Regions from separate parts of the Planococcus sp. VCh962 genome, predicted to be linked through region 3. Evidence: riboswitches for the same ligand, from Rfam matches in the RefSeq annotation. Region 3 holds a riboswitch; each other region holds the start of a gene.

Region 1 (4,214 bases), on a different contig from region 3:
TTCGTTCAATACCTCCTGAAGCTGCATACCAAAATACAGTACAAATCCGAGAGCCATTGTCCAACCAAAATAATAGAGAAACCGCTTCAAAACCATCTCCTCCTTCGTAGGAATATCTGGAACCAAACATTGTCTTCTTATATACGATAGGAAAAGAACGATGGTTTCGTTAATTTGAAATAATTTCCTGTTCGTTTGTTCAATTCAAGTTGGCAAACAAAAAAGAGCGAAGAAGCGCTTTTTTGAGCGCCTTTCCCTCTTTTGCTCTCGTTGCTGTTAATTGTTCACTGTTACAGGTACACGCGTATATTGCTTTCCGGGATGAGCCGGTGATAGATGCGCACCTTCCCCAAACAAAGCATCCCGCAAAGAATCCCCTTCATATTCTTTTTGAACGAGCCCCCGCTCCTGAAGGATCGGCACGACAAGATCGATAAAATCCTCAAAAGTTCCAGGGGTGATGGCGTAAGCGATATTAAAACCGTCAACGCCCGTTTCGGTCACCCACTTTTCAAGCGTATCAGCTACTTGCTCTGGCGATCCGACAGTGAAAGGCCCAAGTCCTCCGATGCCGACATATTCCTTAACGTCGTTGACCGTCGGTTTTCTTCCTGGCAGAATTTTGGTGAAGTTTTCTAAAGCAGATTGAATGGCATCATTTTCAATGTACTCAAGCGGCTGATCTGGCGCATAATTGGACAAATCAATTCCAGTCCACCCCCCAAATAATGCCAAGGCACCTTCATGGCTGATATGTTTTTTATAATCGTTGTATTTTTCAATTGCTTCTTGTTCCGTTTTTCCGACAATCGGGGTAAGCAGCGTCAGAATCTTGACGTCATCTTTATTCCGGCCGGAATTTTCCACTTCGGTGCGTATCTTGTTGACCGTTTGTTTCGCCAGTTCCATATTTGGCGGACCGATGAAGACACATTCAGCATGTTTCCCGGCAAAAGCTACACCTTTTTTAGAAGCGCCTGCCTGATAAAGGACAGGAGTCCGCTGTCTGGAAGGTTCCGTTAAATGGGCACCCGGCACTTTATAATATTTCCCTTCATGCCGGATATCATGCACTTTTTCAGGGTCTGTATATATGCCATTCACTTTATCCAGCAGCACGGCATCTTCTTCCCAACTGGATTCCCATAATTTATAGCACACTTCCAAATACTCTTCAGCAATATCATAACGCTCATCATGCTTGATTTGGTCGTCCAGCCCGATATTGACAGCCGCGCTCTTGAGATAAGACGTCACGATGTTCCAGCCGATGCGGCCTTTTGTTAAATGATCCAGCGTAGAAATCCGGCGGGCAAAAGGATAAGGATGTTCATGGGTGACAGAAGCTGTGACACCGAAACCCAAATGTTTCGTGACTGCCGACATAAGCGGTACGACAAGCAGCGGATCGTTGACTGGAGACTGTGCACCTTGCCGGACTGCGGCATCTCTCGACCCATTATAGACATCATATGTACCGAGGACATCTGCTATAAAGATAGCATCAAACTTCCCTTTTTCCAATAGCTTCGCCAATTCTATCCAATATTCGCTGTCTTTGTATTTATGCGATTGATCTTCGGGATGGGTCCAGAGCCCAGGTGATTGATGTCCAGCACAATTCATATCAAATGCATTTAAATAAATCCGTTTGTTTGTCATATAGATCCGCTCCTTTGTGTGCACCGTTTTTGGTGTTTCAACTAATCTTTTTAACACAATGATTGATGTGAGGATTGATATTGCCCTTTCTTTATATGTACTTGCCGTATTTAAGTTTGAGGACCATGAACAAAATAAAAAACCTCCTTTTCTCGGCTAAAGAGAAAAGAAGGTTGTATATGTACACAATCCCGCTCTTATCTCCCAAGAATAAAATTCTTGCTGGATTTAGCACCTTTCTGACAAATGTCAGAGGTTGCTGAAGCGTCAATGGGCCAGTCCCTCGGCTTCTCTGGATAAGATTATTAAATTAAAAATAATCATAATATTAAATCTATTGAAAGTCAATCTATATCGTAAAATTAATTTATTTACCTTATAAGTCTTATCACATTAGTCGGTATAAGCGATGAATAACGGATGCTTTTTTAATATTCTAGAAGAGAAAGCCCTCTAACTCGCGGCTTTTTTATTGGAAGTAAGTGCCTTGCTCGATTTCTTCTAAAAGATCTTTATTCGATTAATAAGTAAAGAAGGTTTAACTTATAGCCGGGTTAGGGAAAGACACAAGAATAACGATAATAAAGAAAGAGGTTGGATAATATGCCAAGAATTGCAGTAGAACATCCGTTTACAGACATTCAACAAGCCCTAAGAAACAGAGGTTATCAGGCAGACATGCTTGATCAGAAAACAAAAGCCGCCCATTATGATGCGCTGGTAGTCCGCAGCTTGGAGAGCTATGACCATCTTCGCTTTAAAGGATCTCTGGTAGAAGTGAGTGGGCGCACGGTTAACGAAATTGTAGCCGAAGTGGAAGAACGTTTGCAGCGCGCCGGAAAAATTCAAGGCCAGCCAGATGCAGCCAAAAGTGAATCGGGCAGCGGATTTTTCGCAGGCCTCTTAAGCGGAGCGGCAATTGGATCGGCAATAGCCCTTCTTCTAGCACCGAAAAGCGGCAAAGAACTTCAAGTGACCGTTAAAGAAAAATTGGCAAGCGGCAATGCCGGCAGTGATGGAAGCGGAAAACTGAGCCAAGTAAAAGAAAAAGCAGCCGACTTGGCTAATCAGGCAAAAGAAAAGGCCACCGAAGCCACTTCTCAAGTTAAAGGGAAAGTTTCCAGCTCTTCCAACGATCAGCAAGGCACTGAAACTTCAAGAGATTCTTCATCATTGAATTAAAATAACGAGGATAAAAAAGCCGAAGAGTCCACTTTCTAGTGGACTCTTCGGCTTTTCACTTATGGCAGCTTGTCTGCTTGATCCTGCATCAAACGAATCTCCTGTCCGAAGAAATCGTTCGGTTCCGTGGATGTTCTGACAGAATGGAAGACACCAATTTCTTTACAATAGGCTGTTGCGATGAGAGCATTTCATTTTTGTCTTGGCTGGTTGCGATCAACCTGCCTTTTTCCATGACTGCTAAAGCATCCGAAATGGAATAGGCAGCTCTAATATCATGGGTGATAAAGAGATAAGAAAGGCCATAGGCTGATTTCAGCTCATTTAATAAGTTCAGGATATTTGTTTGGTTCACCATATCGAGACTGCTGACGGATTCATCCAGGACCATCAATTTCGGCTTTAAAGCGATCGCTCTGGCAATATTGATCCGCTGCAATTGCCCACCGCTGAACTGCCGGGGGTATTTTTTCATGTCTTCCGCATCCAGCCCTACCATCTCCAATAAATGCGCAATCGTTCGTTTCATCTCCGATGCCGACAGCCTTTCGTAGTTTTCCAAGGGCTCCCCGATAATCTTTTCCGCCGTCATGCGCGGATTCACCGATGAATAACTATCCTGAAAGACCACTTGAAGATCTCTTCTGAGACGTTTTCGGGTAATAGAATCCATTGTATAAATGTCTTGGCCTTGGAAAATGACTTTTCCTTCTTTCGGCTGCTCTACCCCTAGAATGACTTTGCCTAACGTGCTCTTGCCTGCCCCACTTGTTCCAAGAAGCCCCAAACACGTCCCTTCTTCGATATTAAGAGACACCTCGGAAAGAACCGGTGATGCTCTTTCCTTGCGCCAAAAAGAACGGGTCGGGCCGTATGCATGTGTAACACTTTTGACTTCCAGTAAACTCATAGACTACCGCCTTTCCGCTCGTTCCCTGCCGATTCTATATAACCAGTTTTTTCAATTGTTCGTTTATCGGCAAAACAGGTCTGGCTTGGAGCAGTTTTTTTGTATAGATATGCTGAGGGTGATCGAACAGTTGGAAGACATCTGCTTTTTCCACAATCCGGCCCTTTTGCATCACGGCCACTTCGTCGGCCAGTTCTGAAATTACCCCTAAGTCATGTGAAATCAGCAAGATTGAAGTGCCGCATTCCGTCCGGAGCCGATCCAGTTCCTTAAGCACTTGCATCTGATTGGTCACATCAAGGGCTGTTGTCGGCTCGTCTGCTATCACGACTGATGGGCGCAGGCACATCAAAATCGCGATCATGACGCGCTGGAGCATCCCGCCGCTCAGCTGAAAAGGATATTTCCTCATAATCTTGGCCGGTTCTTGCAGATTCAACACTTCCAGAGAAGAAACCGC
Region 2 (4,214 bases), on a different contig from region 3:
TTTCGAGTTGCTGTTCAATTAGCTGTTTTGACATGGCTGCTATCGCTCTCTTTCTGTATATCAAGTTGGCGGATATATTCAATCAATTCCAAAGACATATCGTAGCGGAAAAATGGGGTGATCAAGTAAATGCCATGGAATAAATCCGCTGCTGTATCGATCAATTCTTTTGCAATCTGGATGCCTTCTTTGGTAGCGCGGTCTTTATCATTGCCGCAAGCACGCATCCGCTCCAGTGCATCTTCCGACAACTTGATGCCAGGCACTTCATTATGCAGGAATTCGGCACTGCGGATACTGGTCAAAGGCATCACTCCGAGGAAAATAGGGGTTTTCAAATGCTTTGTCGCTTCATAGATTTCAACGATTTTCTCTTTTGTGTAAACCGGCTGCGAAATGAAATAATCCGCCCCGCTTTCTATTTTCTTTTCAAGCCGCGCGACTGCCCGGTCTAAAACGCGGACATTCGGATTAAATGCGGCAGCTACGGAGAAGTTCGCTTTTTTGCGCAGCGGTTTACCGGAAAATGAAATGCCTTCATTCAGCTTTTTGATCAACTGGATCAATTCCAGGCTCGAGACATCATAAACACTTGTCGCCCCAGGAAAATCCCCCACTTTTGTCGGGTCTCCTGTTACTGCAAGAATATCATGGATTCCCAATGCATCGAGTCCCATCAAATGCGACTGCAAGCCGATCAAATTCCGGTCGCGGCATGTAATATGTGCAAGAGGGCGGATTTGTTCCTGGTGTTTCAAGATGGATCCCATTGCCAGATTGCTGACTCTTGGAGAAGCGAGTGAATTGTCCGCCATCGTAACTGCGTCCACACCTGCTGCATTCAGCGCTTTTGAACCTTCAATGAACTTTGTAATATCCAAATGTTTCGGTGTATCCAGCTCCACAATAATGGTGCGTTCCGTTTTCGCTTTTTCATGAAGCGGTGCTACTTCCAGTGCTTCTGCTTCGCGAATAACAATCGGCTTTTTCTTTATCACTTCTTTTTGGGTAATCGGTTTTAAATTGCCGATGCGCTTTTTCAGCGCTTCGATGTGCTTTGGCGTGGTGCCGCAACAGCCGCCAATCAGGCGCGCGCCTTCTTCTCTTAATAATAATCCTGCACGCCCGAAATAATCAGCTTCCGACTCATAGACCACACGGCCATTTTCAAGATCCAGTAAGCTGGCGTTCGGATAAGCCGAAAGGAACGCTTTTTCCGGCAACGATACTTCTTCCAGCGCCTGGATCGTATGATGCGGCCCCAAACGGCAATTGACACCGACAATGTCCGCACCTAATCCTTCCAGCTGGTGCAGGGCATCATTCAAAGCCATGCCGTTTTGCAAAATGCCCGGCTCGTGCATCGACACTTGGGCAATCAGCGGCACATCGGTCACTTTCCGTAAATGGCTGACGGTCGCAGCCAGTTCTTCAAAATCATAATAAGTCTCAAGCAGCAAGGCATCCGGGTCTCCCGCCAGTAAATATCCTGCTTGCTGATCCACCATCGCGATGATTTCCTGCAGAGTGGCATCGCTTTTCCGGATGCCCCGGATGCCGCCAATTGTCCCAAAAACAAATTGGTCGCCGGCGGCAGCTGCTCTTTTCGCGATGCGAATAGCCGCTTCGTTGATCTCTTTGACTTGATGTTCCAATCCATAGCGCGCAAGTTTTAAGGCATTGCCGCCATACGTATTGGTTTGGATAATGTCCGCACCTGCCTGAATGTATTCCTGGTGAATCTTTTCAATGATTTCCGGCCGCTGCAAATTCAATTCCTCATTGCAGTATTCGATGCCGTAAGAATACAATAGGGTTCCCATCGCGCCGTCTGCCGTCAGTATTCTCGTCTTTAGCTCATCTAGTAAACCCATGCTCTTCACCCTCCTAAATATACAAAAAAAGCCATCTTTGAAAAAGAAGGCTTTACGATTAATAAACTCGTTCCTTTTCATCTGCCAGACATTTGCATGCCTGCTGGATTTAGCACCTGACCATTAATGGCTGGTTGCTGAAGCGTCATAGGGCCAGTCCCTCGACTTCTCTCGATAAGAATTCACTATTCAGTTATGATTCGATGTTAACGGCAATGAGTGGCGATTCCTTTGACTGATGTTTCTCTTTATTCCACTTTAACGGGCAGTATGGCTCCCGCTTTGGCAAGCGGGAAGCCGACTGACCGTAAAAGTCCGATTGATTCAACTAACCATCAGTGGAGTAAGATCCCCACTGATTGAAGTTTCTCTTTATATCTTCAAATCCTACCTGTATCCAGGCTTCAGGTCAAGTTGATTTATCTAAAAAGATTGAACTTTCTGTGTTGAAGAGTGATTTATCAAAGAGGTGTGTTTTTTGCCGCTTGAATTGGATCAAATTCCGCTGCGTGGACCTCGAATTTGTACCAGGTAAAATCTCCATCTTCCAGCTGCCACGTAATTTCGATCTTTGAAGGGACTTTGATTCCGCCAGCGCTGTGATGCTCTTTGATTTCAGCCACGCACGGCACAAGTGGCGCTTCCGGGCTATTGTCTTTGTAGCGATGGGCGACAATTTTCTGCAGCTCTCCGTCTTCCTTAAAATGATATATTGCCGATCCCGATACCCCTTGATAATCCATGGTGGCCTTGGCTGTATTTTCATCAATTTCTTCCCAGTTGATATAGGGGCTGAGGGCGGCTGTCGGATACCAGGACACTTCCATTAAATACCGCTGCAATGCCGACTGATCCGTTTTTTCATTATCAGCTACTCGGGTAAGCGGAAACAGCCCTCCTGCTTTAACCAGCATGTCAGCTTTTCCTGATTCGAAACTGTCCCGGCCCACAACTTGGACAAAAGGCAGCATGTTCATTTTCACTGTCCAGGTAAACGACGGCGGATCGGTCGTAACGGTCTGTTCCGCTTCCGCTTTTATCCACTCCTGCTGTTCGGGCTTCAACCTCATCCAGCCGGTTTGCCTAAGAAAAATAGTACGGATTTGGTCCTTGCCGACAATCCCGACATGGGTCAGCCATTTTTTCACAGGTGCTGGAAGCGGCTCCAGCATATCCTCTGTTATTTCACGCGGCTCTGCATCCGGAACCTTTGCCAGCTGCTGGTCAATTTGTTTCTTGCTCTGGCTGCTGAAATTCCACAACGCCCCTTTATATAACGCAGCTACAGCAACGACGAAAAGTGAAGTCACGACTCTCTTCCTCATCTTACAGCACCTCCATTTTTGCATTACTACCTAATATACGACATTGGAAGAGTTTTTCCTGTCAGAAAAAATGATTTATGCGAGTAATTTGTTCCCATGCATTCAATTCCTCCAGTTCCATCTTCAACAAAGCTTTTAAGGTTTATTCACCCAACCGATTTCATATACTTTCCACCGGGAAAAACTCTTTTAAAGTATAGAGCGGCCGAATGTTTGGCTGATCTTCAAACGGGTGGAACTCGACGCTTCCAACATGCACTCCCATATTGTATTCGCCGATCACCGAGTCCAGAAGGATGAAGACAATCGGAATAATTTCCTCCTCATTTTCTTCTGTCAGCCCTTTGATATAAAGCATCATATTGACTTCTTCCTGCTCTACATCCTGAAGCGCTGTATAATAGACATCCTCCCATGTCAATTCCCTTTTTCCATAATAAACACTGAACTCTTCTTCTGAAGGCTGCCTGAAAGCAATGATTTCAAAGCGTTCAAGTTCCGGAGCAGTTTCCTGCAAATCAAACACCGCTTCAAAACCCTCTACTATGCCGTCCGCACTGATAATAAATTCGCGTTTGCCGTTCTCCGGCTCAGCACTGAACTCAAAAACGAGATGCTTATTCACTTTCTGAAGCTTTTGCTGCAATTCATCAAAAAGCTCTTCCCTATTTTCTTCAGCCAACTCAAAGTAAATTCCCTCATTCTCCTCGAACCATTTCCAAAAAGCTTCAATTTTATTCTTTCGTGTAGGCAGCCATTTCATCCTGTTGATCCCCTCTTTTCCTAACGTCTTTTCTTTTTCTTTCAACGTATTAACATATAATTCTAATCAAGGTAATTATAAAGCCTCACACACAAGTGATTAAAAATTCCTATTTTTCTAATTATAATTAGTAATCAACAGCTAGTCTACAACATTTTAAAAACAAAAAGGTCCATGCTAATTTTATCGTTGCCTGAAGAATTAAAGAAATTTCCGAACGGCATTGAAGCCAGCAATTTTAACTATAATAAT
Region 3 (4,214 bases):
AGCCGCCAGTACCGGATCTCCCGTAGCTTCTCCGCGGAACGTCAAGCGCAGCACCGATCCACTTTTCTTCAAGTTGCCGACGAATTCCTTCGACAATTTGCGCTGTGAAATGGTATTCAGGAAACTCCGTGTCGTTTTATGCTGCGGTTTTGAAAACAGTTCAATTACCGGGCCGCCTTCCACGATTTCCCCGCCGTCCATCACATAGACGTGGTCACATATCTTTTGGATGACATGCATTTCGTGGGTGATCAGCAAAATGGTGATGCCGAATTCTGCATTGATCTTCAGCAGCAAATCCAGAATCGATTCAGTGGTTTCAGGATCGAGCGCACTGGTCGCTTCATCGCTGAGCAAAACATCCGGCTCTTGTGCAAGAGCGCGGGCAATGGCGACACGCTGTTTCTGTCCGCCTGACAACTGGGCCGGATAGGCATTTTTCTTTTCCGTCAAACCGACAATGTCCAAATACTTTTCCACTCGCTTTGGAATTTCCACAGCTTCCACCCCGATCAGCTTCAAGGGAATGGCGATGTTCTCTTCGACTGTAGCTGTCCGCAGCAAATTAAAGCCTTGGAAAATCATGCCGATGTTTTTGCGTTCTTCCAATAGTTCGCTTTTCGAAAGCTCCGTAAACTCCCGGTCATTCAGCCGGACTTTTCCGGTGGTCGGAGCCTCCAGTAAATTCACACAGCGGATCAACGTACTTTTCCCGGCTCCGCTATAGCCGATGACACCATGGATTTCCCCTTTTTTCACATGCAGCGATACATCATTCACTGCCCGGATCATCCCTTTTTTCGATTTAAATTCTTTTGAAACGTTCTCTAGTTGAATCATGCTCGTTACACTTCCTTCTAAATAGGAAAGGCCCGTGGCATAAATGCCACGCGGCTCTCCGAATTTTACCAGATTGGCAATACAGACCCATCAAATTCTTCTTCGATAAAGGCTTTGACCTTATCAGACTGATAAGCCGCGTTCAGCTTTTCAAGAACCGCATCGTCTTTATTCTCTTCTCTTACCACAATGTGATTGACGTATGGAGAGTCGCTAGATTCCAGCAAAATTGAATCTTCCAGCGTGTTTAATCCGGCTTCAATCGCCCAGTTTGTATTGATGGCCGCTGCATCCAGTTCACTTAACTGCTTCGGAATCTGTGCTGCTTCCAATTCGATGAATTCAAGTTCCAGCGGATTTTCTTCTACATCAAAAACCGATGCCGTTTCTTCCGTTCCTTCTTTCAGCGTGATGATTCCCGCTTCTTCCAGGATGAACAGGGCACGGGCGCCGTTCGTCGGATCATTCGGCAAGCCGAAAGTGGAGCCTTTTGGCAACTTCTCAATAGAGTCATATTCGTTTGAATAAACCCCCATCGGATTTAGAATCGTTGTAGCGCCGGCTACCAAATTTGTTCCGTGGTCAGCATTGAAAGCTTCCAAGAATGGTTTATGCTGATAGCTATTCACATCCAAATCGCCTTCGGACAGTGCTGTGTTCGGCAATACATAATCCGTAAAGACTTTCAGTTCAATTTCCAGGCCATCTTCTTTCGCCACTTCCGATACCACTTCCATGATTTGCTCATGGGGACCTGAAGTAACGCCAACCACTAATTTTTCCTCACTCAATTCAGTTGATTCGGCATTGCCGCTGCATCCTGCCAATAAACCTGCTGATAAAGTTAACGCTGTAAAGATTCCAAGTTTTTCCATTTTAATATCCCCCAATAGTTTTTTAAGCCCGAAATACGAAAAAGCCTCTCTTTCCATAAAGAAAGAGAGGCACAAATTTATCGTAAAATTCATCCTCTCTTATCTTTCAGAACCTTTCAGTTCTGCTGGATGTAGCACCTTTCCATGTGATTAACATAGATGGTTGCCGAGCTTCATAGGGCCAGTCCCTCCGCTACTCTTGATAAGAGATTTAGTTGCTTATTCAATTGCGAAACCTTATTGATTAATTTAGCCTATCAATATGCCAAAGTCAATGTTTTCTTAATATTATTTTTTTACTAATTATATACCGAAATGAAAATTCATTTTCAATTCAGCTTATTCCTTTCATGAACGGCAACAATCCGTTAAGCCGTAAAACACTATTTAGCGCTGCAATCGGGTCCAAACATTCACAATTCTTTACACTCTCTTTGCATTCTCTTATCAATCTTTTGAGATACTGTTCTTAGCAAGCAAAAGAAAAAAAGCTATCCCAAAAGCCAATAAAACAGCTTCCAGGATACCTTTTTCATTCATCAGTTATTCAGTTTCTTCGATTGGTTCGTCGATTGGTTCTTCGATTGGTTCTTCGATCGGTTCTACAACTGGTACTTCAACTGGTTTTACAGTTGGCTTGTTCAAGTAATTGTAATCAGCTGGATCAATCGGCGTGAATCCTTCAGGCGTATAGAATCTCAGCAAGTCGCCATTGACTACCCGGTCTGACAACTGCAATTCGTAATTTCCGTACTGTTGGAGTTTTTGCGCTTGTTCCAACTGATCTTCTTCGATTGGCAAACCGGTTTCTGGGTCATAGAAGGTGTCACCGATTGAATAGATCTCCGGGCTGGCATAATCGCCATTTCTGAAAGTGACCAGTTCTTCATGCTCCTCGGACAACAGATCTGTACCAAATTGGATATAATCCTGTGTTTCCACTCCAAGCAAATGCATCACAGTCGGCAGAAGGTCGATTTGGCCGCCATACGTATGGTTGATGCCGCCTTCCATGCCTGGCACGTGGATGAACAGCGGAACCCGCTGCAGCTTGGTGTTTTCAACCGGTGTGATTTCTTTAGAAAGCACTTGTTCCATCGCTTTATTGTGATTGTCAGAAATTCCGTAATGGTCGCCGTACATCACAATCATGGTGTTATCCGCTAAACCGGATTGTTCCAGATCTGCAAAGAACTGCTGAAGCGCTTCGTCTGCGTAGCGCGCCGTCTGGAAATAATTATCGACGCTTGCATCGCCAGTGGTGCCTTTTTCAATCGTCGTCAACTCCTGATCGATTTTATAAGGGAAATGATGCGACACTGTGATGAATTTCGAATAAAAAGGTTCCGGCAAGGTCTTTAAAAGTTCCGCTGACTGGTCAAAGAACGGCTTATCCATTACGCCATATTCAGCCATATCCGCTTCTGTCAGGCCGGTATAAGACTCAATATCAAAGAAATGGTCATAGCCGAAAGATTTATAGATTTCAGAGCGGTTCCAGAACGTTCCATTGTTGCCGTGGAATACCGCTGAAGTGTAGCCCTTGTCCTTTAAAATGGCCGGAGCTGACTGGTACGTATTATCACCTTTGGTAATAAAGGCCGAACCTTTCGACAATCCGAATAGCGAGTTTTCCAGCAGGAATTCCGCATCCGCTGTTTTGCCTTGAGCGGTTTGATGGAAGAAATTATCGAAATACAGGGTATTTTTATCTTTGATCATCGAGTTTAAAAACGGAGTCACTTCTTCCCCGTTCAATTTGTAATCCATCAGAAATGTCTGCATCGATTCCAGATGCAAGTAAACGACATTCATTCCTTCAGCTGCACCGAAATATGCTTCATTCGGAGTCGCATGATTGGATTTCGTGTAGTTCAACACTTCTGTAACTTCATCGCTGTCCGCCAGCACTCGTTGTGAAGAGGATTTCAGCGTTTCAACTGTGTCATAAAGAGCGTAATTGTACATGCCCAAATACTTCACGATATAAGCCCGGTCAAAGCCGCGGGTCAGTAATTGCGGACGGTCTCCTTCGGCCAAGCCCAGATTGAAGAACGAAATGGCCAACGCGAACGTGATGACCGGAATAACCGCTTTTTTCCGAATGTTCCGGGACTCTTTTTCGACTCTTTTCGAGAACACCAGATATGCCAGTAAAATGACATCTACAAAGAAAAGAATATCGGTCGGCTGTATCAACGTAGCAATGCTGCCACCTAAATCCCCGAAATTCTGCGTCTGGAACAAAGTCGGCAATGTGATGAAATCACTGAAGAACCGATAGTAGACCACATTCGCATACAAAAAGAAAGACATCAGGAAGTAAATCACTAGAAGCGATATGTACTTTCGTGTTCCTTTAAATAACAGCGACAGGCTTAAAAGCAATAGCGCGGATCCGAGGGGGTTGATAAACAGCAGGAACTCTTGGAGGAATCCATCGACATCCAATTTAAATTGTGTTTTTTGGGACAAGTAGGTCTTTAGCCAAAGCATAAC
Region 4 (4,214 bases), on a different contig from region 3:
ACCTTCTTGAATAGAAAAGGACAGATTTTTGAATCCAGCCAGTCCGTTATTGAACGTTCTTGAGGCCTCTTTCACTTCCAACATCTTGACCACTCCTCTTATTGTTGGTTCTGTAAATTATCCTGCCATCTCAATGCACGTGCTTCTAACCCTTTCAAGAGAGCGTCCGTGGCTTTCCCGAGTATGGCAAACAGGATGATGCTTGCCATGATAAGTTCAGGCGAATACGTATTCTGGCCTACAACCAGTAAATAGCCGAGTCCTTGGCCGGCACCCATTAATTCAGCAGCAACTACGAACATCCAACCTAAACCGACGCCGCTGCGCAAACCTACAAGAAAAGACGGCAGCGAAGCCGGCAAAATGATGCGGCGCACAATTTGGAATGAAGTAAAGTGATAAATCTTTCCTACTTCTATCAGCTTCCGGTCTACCCCTTGAATACCAGAGACGATATTCAAATACACCGGAAAGAAAACACCGACCGCAATTAACAGCACTTTGGATGGTTCTCCGATTCCCATCCATAAAATGAATAATGGCACCCAGGCAAGGGAAGGGATGGATCTGAAGGCTTGGATTAATGGATCCACAAGCTGTTCAAACCATTTGAAATAACCTACGAAAGAGCCCAATACAAGCGCTGTGAAAGCCCCGGCAAAAAATCCGATCAATACCCGAAGAAAAGTAATGCCGATATGCCCCCAAAGGGTTCCATCTTGGGCCATTTCTAAAATCTTTTGAAAAATAGTGGTAGGGGCCGGAAAAACATAGGTGTCTATCAAGCCAAAACGGGCGGCCGCTTCCCATGCGACCAAAAGAGCGATCGGCAATACCGAGCCGAGTACAAGGCCTCTTGCTTTAGTTGAATCTGCATGGGATTTTGACTTTTTATTTTTCTCTATCAGAAATTCGTTTGTTTTAGCATTGACCGTCATCCAACTCGTCCCCCTATTCTGTTGCGATCACTTTTTTGGCAAATCGATCAATGATTAATTCATTCACTGTTTTTTCGATATCTTGATCGCTTTTGATCACATTTTCTGCCTTCAAGACTTCGCCTGCCTCTTTTAGTGCCTCGATTTGTTTATTACCGGGAATCGGGTCAGAAAAATCATTTCGCTCGATGCTCTTCTTCGCCACTTCCAACTTCATGTCCGCTTGCTTTGCTAAGATTTCAGCTGCTTCATCCGGATTTTCCACAACCCATTTCCGTGCTTTTTCATATACCTCAATTACTTTTTCTACAACTTCCGGATTCTGTTCTGCGAACTCTGATCGCACATTCAATGTGCCATATGTATTTTTATCGTGATCACGCACAAATAAATTTGCACCAGAATCAACTTCAACTCTCGCCATATGCGGGTCAAGGCCTGCCCACGCATCCACCTGTCCAGTTAACAAGGCATTGGCACCATCCGCATGCTGTAAATTCACAATTTCCAAGTCCTTCGATGAAAGACCGGCTTCCTGCAGTGAGCGCAGAAGGAAGATATACGGATCCGTCCCTAAAGTTGCGGCAACTTTCTTTCCTTTCAAATCTTCGACTGTTTTTATCGGCGAATCTCCTGTCGCTACCAATGCAGTCCATTCTGGTTTCGAATAAATATAAACCGACTCGATCGGTGACCCATTCGATTTTGCGATTAATGCCGCTGCTCCCGCAGTAGAGCCAAAATCCACGCTTTTAGAATTTAAAAATTCCAAAGCCTTATTGCTTCCTTGGCTAAGAACCCATTCAACCTCAATGCCTTCTTCTTCAAAAATTTCTTCTGCCCATCCAAACTCCTTTAAAGCCAAACTCGTAGGTGAGTAATATGCATAATCAAGAACTACCTTTTTCAACTTTCCTTGTTCTTCCCCTTGTGCATTTGAACAAGCCGTCAGGATAAGTGACGCACTTACAATAAACAAAACCAATGCAATAATTTTCTTCATTCCGATTCCTCCTAAAATAAGTTTTATTTTTTCTTTAAAGTTTTGAAGACTTAACCAATTCGCTTACTAGGTTTTACCAAATAGACTTTCCTCCTTTTTTAGATTGAACATACAAAAAGCCCCCTTCAATTAAGAAGAGGGCAATAAATCCTCCTCTTATCTTTCCGATTCCTTCGAATCAGTAGGATTTAGCACCTTACCAGAATATAATTCTGGTGGTTGCCGGGCTTCACAGGGCCTATTCCCTCCGCCGCTCTTGATAAGAGTACTATTCACTTTTAAATGTACAAATTTTCAATCAATCGAACCATTGGGAATTATCATACAATAAGATTAATTTAAAAGTCAACTAATTTTTGATTTTTTTTACTTTTACCTTAATTTTAAAACATTGCTTGAAAGAATTTACATTACTATTTTTCATTGCTCAATTTCCATTCTACTCCAGCCCTATCCTTGAATGGACCCGATCATTTTCCTTCTGGCACTGGAAGATTATTCGTTGTTCCGAATTCAAGCTCTGCAAGGGCTTTCCCCTCTCATGCGGTCGAGCCAGTATATTTAAGTTGCTAGTATCACCTAGGTTGCAGCTGCTTTTTTCTTCATTAGTGTTCTTCGACTTTTATTCGTTTGCAGCATTAAGTGAAATACCTCTTAACTTGATTTGGAGTGACGAATTAGCTTGTCTAGCTCTTCTTCAATTCTTTTCACATCATATCTTTCAAACAAGGGCTTGATATTCGATATTTCTTCTGCTTCGCAAGTTGTATACTCCCAAGTCAACTTCTCGATTTCTAATATTCCTTTTACTTTTTCAGTTGAAAACGGCAAAAACGGGTTCAATAATTGAATGACATTGGTGATAATCAGCACGCAATTGGCAATCGTTTGGTCGCAAGAAGCTCGATTTTGCTTTAATTCCTTCCAAGGTTCTTTTTCATCAAAGTATTTATTGGCATATCGGATAAAGGAGAAAACTTCTTCAATTCCTTGTTTAAAATGAGCATCCTCTATTTTTTGGCCCACGCTCTCATATAGCCCTTCAATTCTACGTTTTAAATCCGGTTCTATTTCCGCTTTCGGGATCCTTCCTTCATAGCTTTTTTCAATAAATTTGAGGGTGCGGTTGATAAAATTCCCATATGCACCTAACAGTTCACTGTTATGGCTATAAATGAATTCCCTCCAGGAAAAATCCGTATCCCGGTTTTCCGGTGCATTGATCGACAGGAAATAACGGATCGAATCCGGATCATACCTCTCCAGAATATCCGGGACCCAAACCGCCCAGTTTTTACTCGTCGATATTTTTCGCTTTTCAAGCGTTAAGTATTCATTGGACACAATGTGAGTCGGCAGCCCTTCAACCCCGATCCCTTTTAAAATAGCTGGCCAGATAATGGAATGAAAAGGGATGTTGTCTTTGCCGTGTACGTAGTAAGCAATAGTTTCTTCCTGCCAATACTCCTGATCATCCTGCTGTTTTTCTTCTGCCCATTGCCGGCTGGCTGAATAATAACCCGAAACAGCTTCTATCCAGACATAGACCTTTTTATCCTCATAGCCTTTTACCGGCAAGGGCACGCCATTCGGCAAATCCCTTGATACGGCCCGGTCCAGCAGCCCTTCTTTCAAATAACGTTCGGATAAATGGATTGCATTTTCGCGCCAGGCATTCTTCTTTTTTGCTTCTCTGACGTAAGCCGCAAGTTCTTCCTGAAAAGCACTTAACGCGAAATAGAAGTGTTCCGTCTTTTTCACGGTCGGGACATTCCCGCAGATTTTACATTTCGGCTCCAATAAATCCAACGGATCCAAAATCGTGGAACAGTTGTCACATTGGTCTCCACGGGAAGTGTGTGAACAGACTGGGCAAATTCCTTCTACATATCGATCTGGAAGAAATTGCTGGTCGTATTCACAATACATCTGATCAATTTCCTTTTTATAGATATGGCCATTATCCATCAAAGTTAAAAATATTTTTTGGACCGTTTGATGATGAAAAAAACCATCTGTCCTTGTGTAGATATCATAGGTGAATCCGAGCCGGGAAAAATCATTTGAAAATTCTTGGTGATAATGGTCTGCTACCTCTTTTATGGTCTTTCCTTCTTGATTGGCCCGAATGGCAATCGGCGTCCCGTTGCAGTCGCTGCCTGAGACATATAAAACGTTCTCGCCTTTTAACCGGTAATACCTTGCCAGTATATCCCCTGGCAGCAATGCTGCGATATGTCCCAAATGCAATGACCCATTTGCATACGGCCATG

What was found. A riboswitch is a leader RNA that binds a small molecule or an ion and turns the genes downstream of it on or off. The one in region 3 is predicted to bind S-adenosylmethionine.
Region 1: linked by a shared signal. The riboswitch ahead of AC3AQ9_RS04445 (LLM class flavin-dependent oxidoreductase) and the one ahead of AC3AQ9_RS15420 (MetQ/NlpA family ABC transporter substrate-binding protein) in region 3 are both predicted to bind S-adenosylmethionine.
Region 2: linked by a shared signal. The riboswitch ahead of AC3AQ9_RS13100 (bifunctional homocysteine S-methyltransferase/methylenetetrahydrofolate reductase) and the one ahead of AC3AQ9_RS15420 (MetQ/NlpA family ABC transporter substrate-binding protein) in region 3 are both predicted to bind S-adenosylmethionine.
Region 4: linked by a shared signal. The riboswitch ahead of AC3AQ9_RS04620 (aliphatic sulfonate ABC transporter substrate-binding protein) and the one ahead of AC3AQ9_RS15420 (MetQ/NlpA family ABC transporter substrate-binding protein) in region 3 are both predicted to bind S-adenosylmethionine.

What each region holds. Positions count from the first base shown of each region.
Region 1 covers NZ_JBYLHS010000001.1:886,290-890,503, forward strand. The annotation lists gene AC3AQ9_RS04440 (hypothetical protein) at 1-90, opposite strand, end outside; gene AC3AQ9_RS04445 (LLM class flavin-dependent oxidoreductase) at 277-1,662, opposite strand; SAM riboswitch class I at 1,857-1,965, opposite strand; gene AC3AQ9_RS04450 (YkuS family protein) at 2,266-2,844, shown strand; gene nikE (nickel import ATP-binding protein NikE) at 2,933-3,754, opposite strand; gene nikD (nickel import ATP-binding protein NikD) at 3,789-4,214, opposite strand, start outside.
Region 2 covers NZ_JBYLHS010000004.1:89,541-93,754, reverse strand. The annotation lists gene metH (methionine synthase) at 1-34, opposite strand, end outside; gene AC3AQ9_RS13100 (bifunctional homocysteine S-methyltransferase/methylenetetrahydrofolate reductase) at 15-1,874, opposite strand; SAM riboswitch class I at 1,949-2,055, opposite strand; gene AC3AQ9_RS13095 (DUF6920 family protein) at 2,336-3,199, opposite strand; gene AC3AQ9_RS13090 (hypothetical protein) at 3,360-3,962, opposite strand.
Region 3 covers NZ_JBYLHS010000006.1:104,844-109,057, reverse strand. The annotation lists gene AC3AQ9_RS15425 (methionine ABC transporter ATP-binding protein) at 1-840, opposite strand, end outside; gene AC3AQ9_RS15420 (MetQ/NlpA family ABC transporter substrate-binding protein) at 906-1,715, opposite strand; SAM riboswitch class I at 1,812-1,924, opposite strand; gene ltaS (lipoteichoic acid synthase) at 2,259-4,214, opposite strand, start outside.
Region 4 covers NZ_JBYLHS010000001.1:913,982-918,195, forward strand. The annotation lists gene AC3AQ9_RS04610 (ABC transporter ATP-binding protein) at 1-84, opposite strand, end outside; gene AC3AQ9_RS04615 (ABC transporter permease) at 99-938, opposite strand; gene AC3AQ9_RS04620 (aliphatic sulfonate ABC transporter substrate-binding protein) at 952-1,941, opposite strand; SAM riboswitch class I at 2,095-2,207, opposite strand; gene metG (methionine--tRNA ligase) at 2,596-4,214, opposite strand, start outside.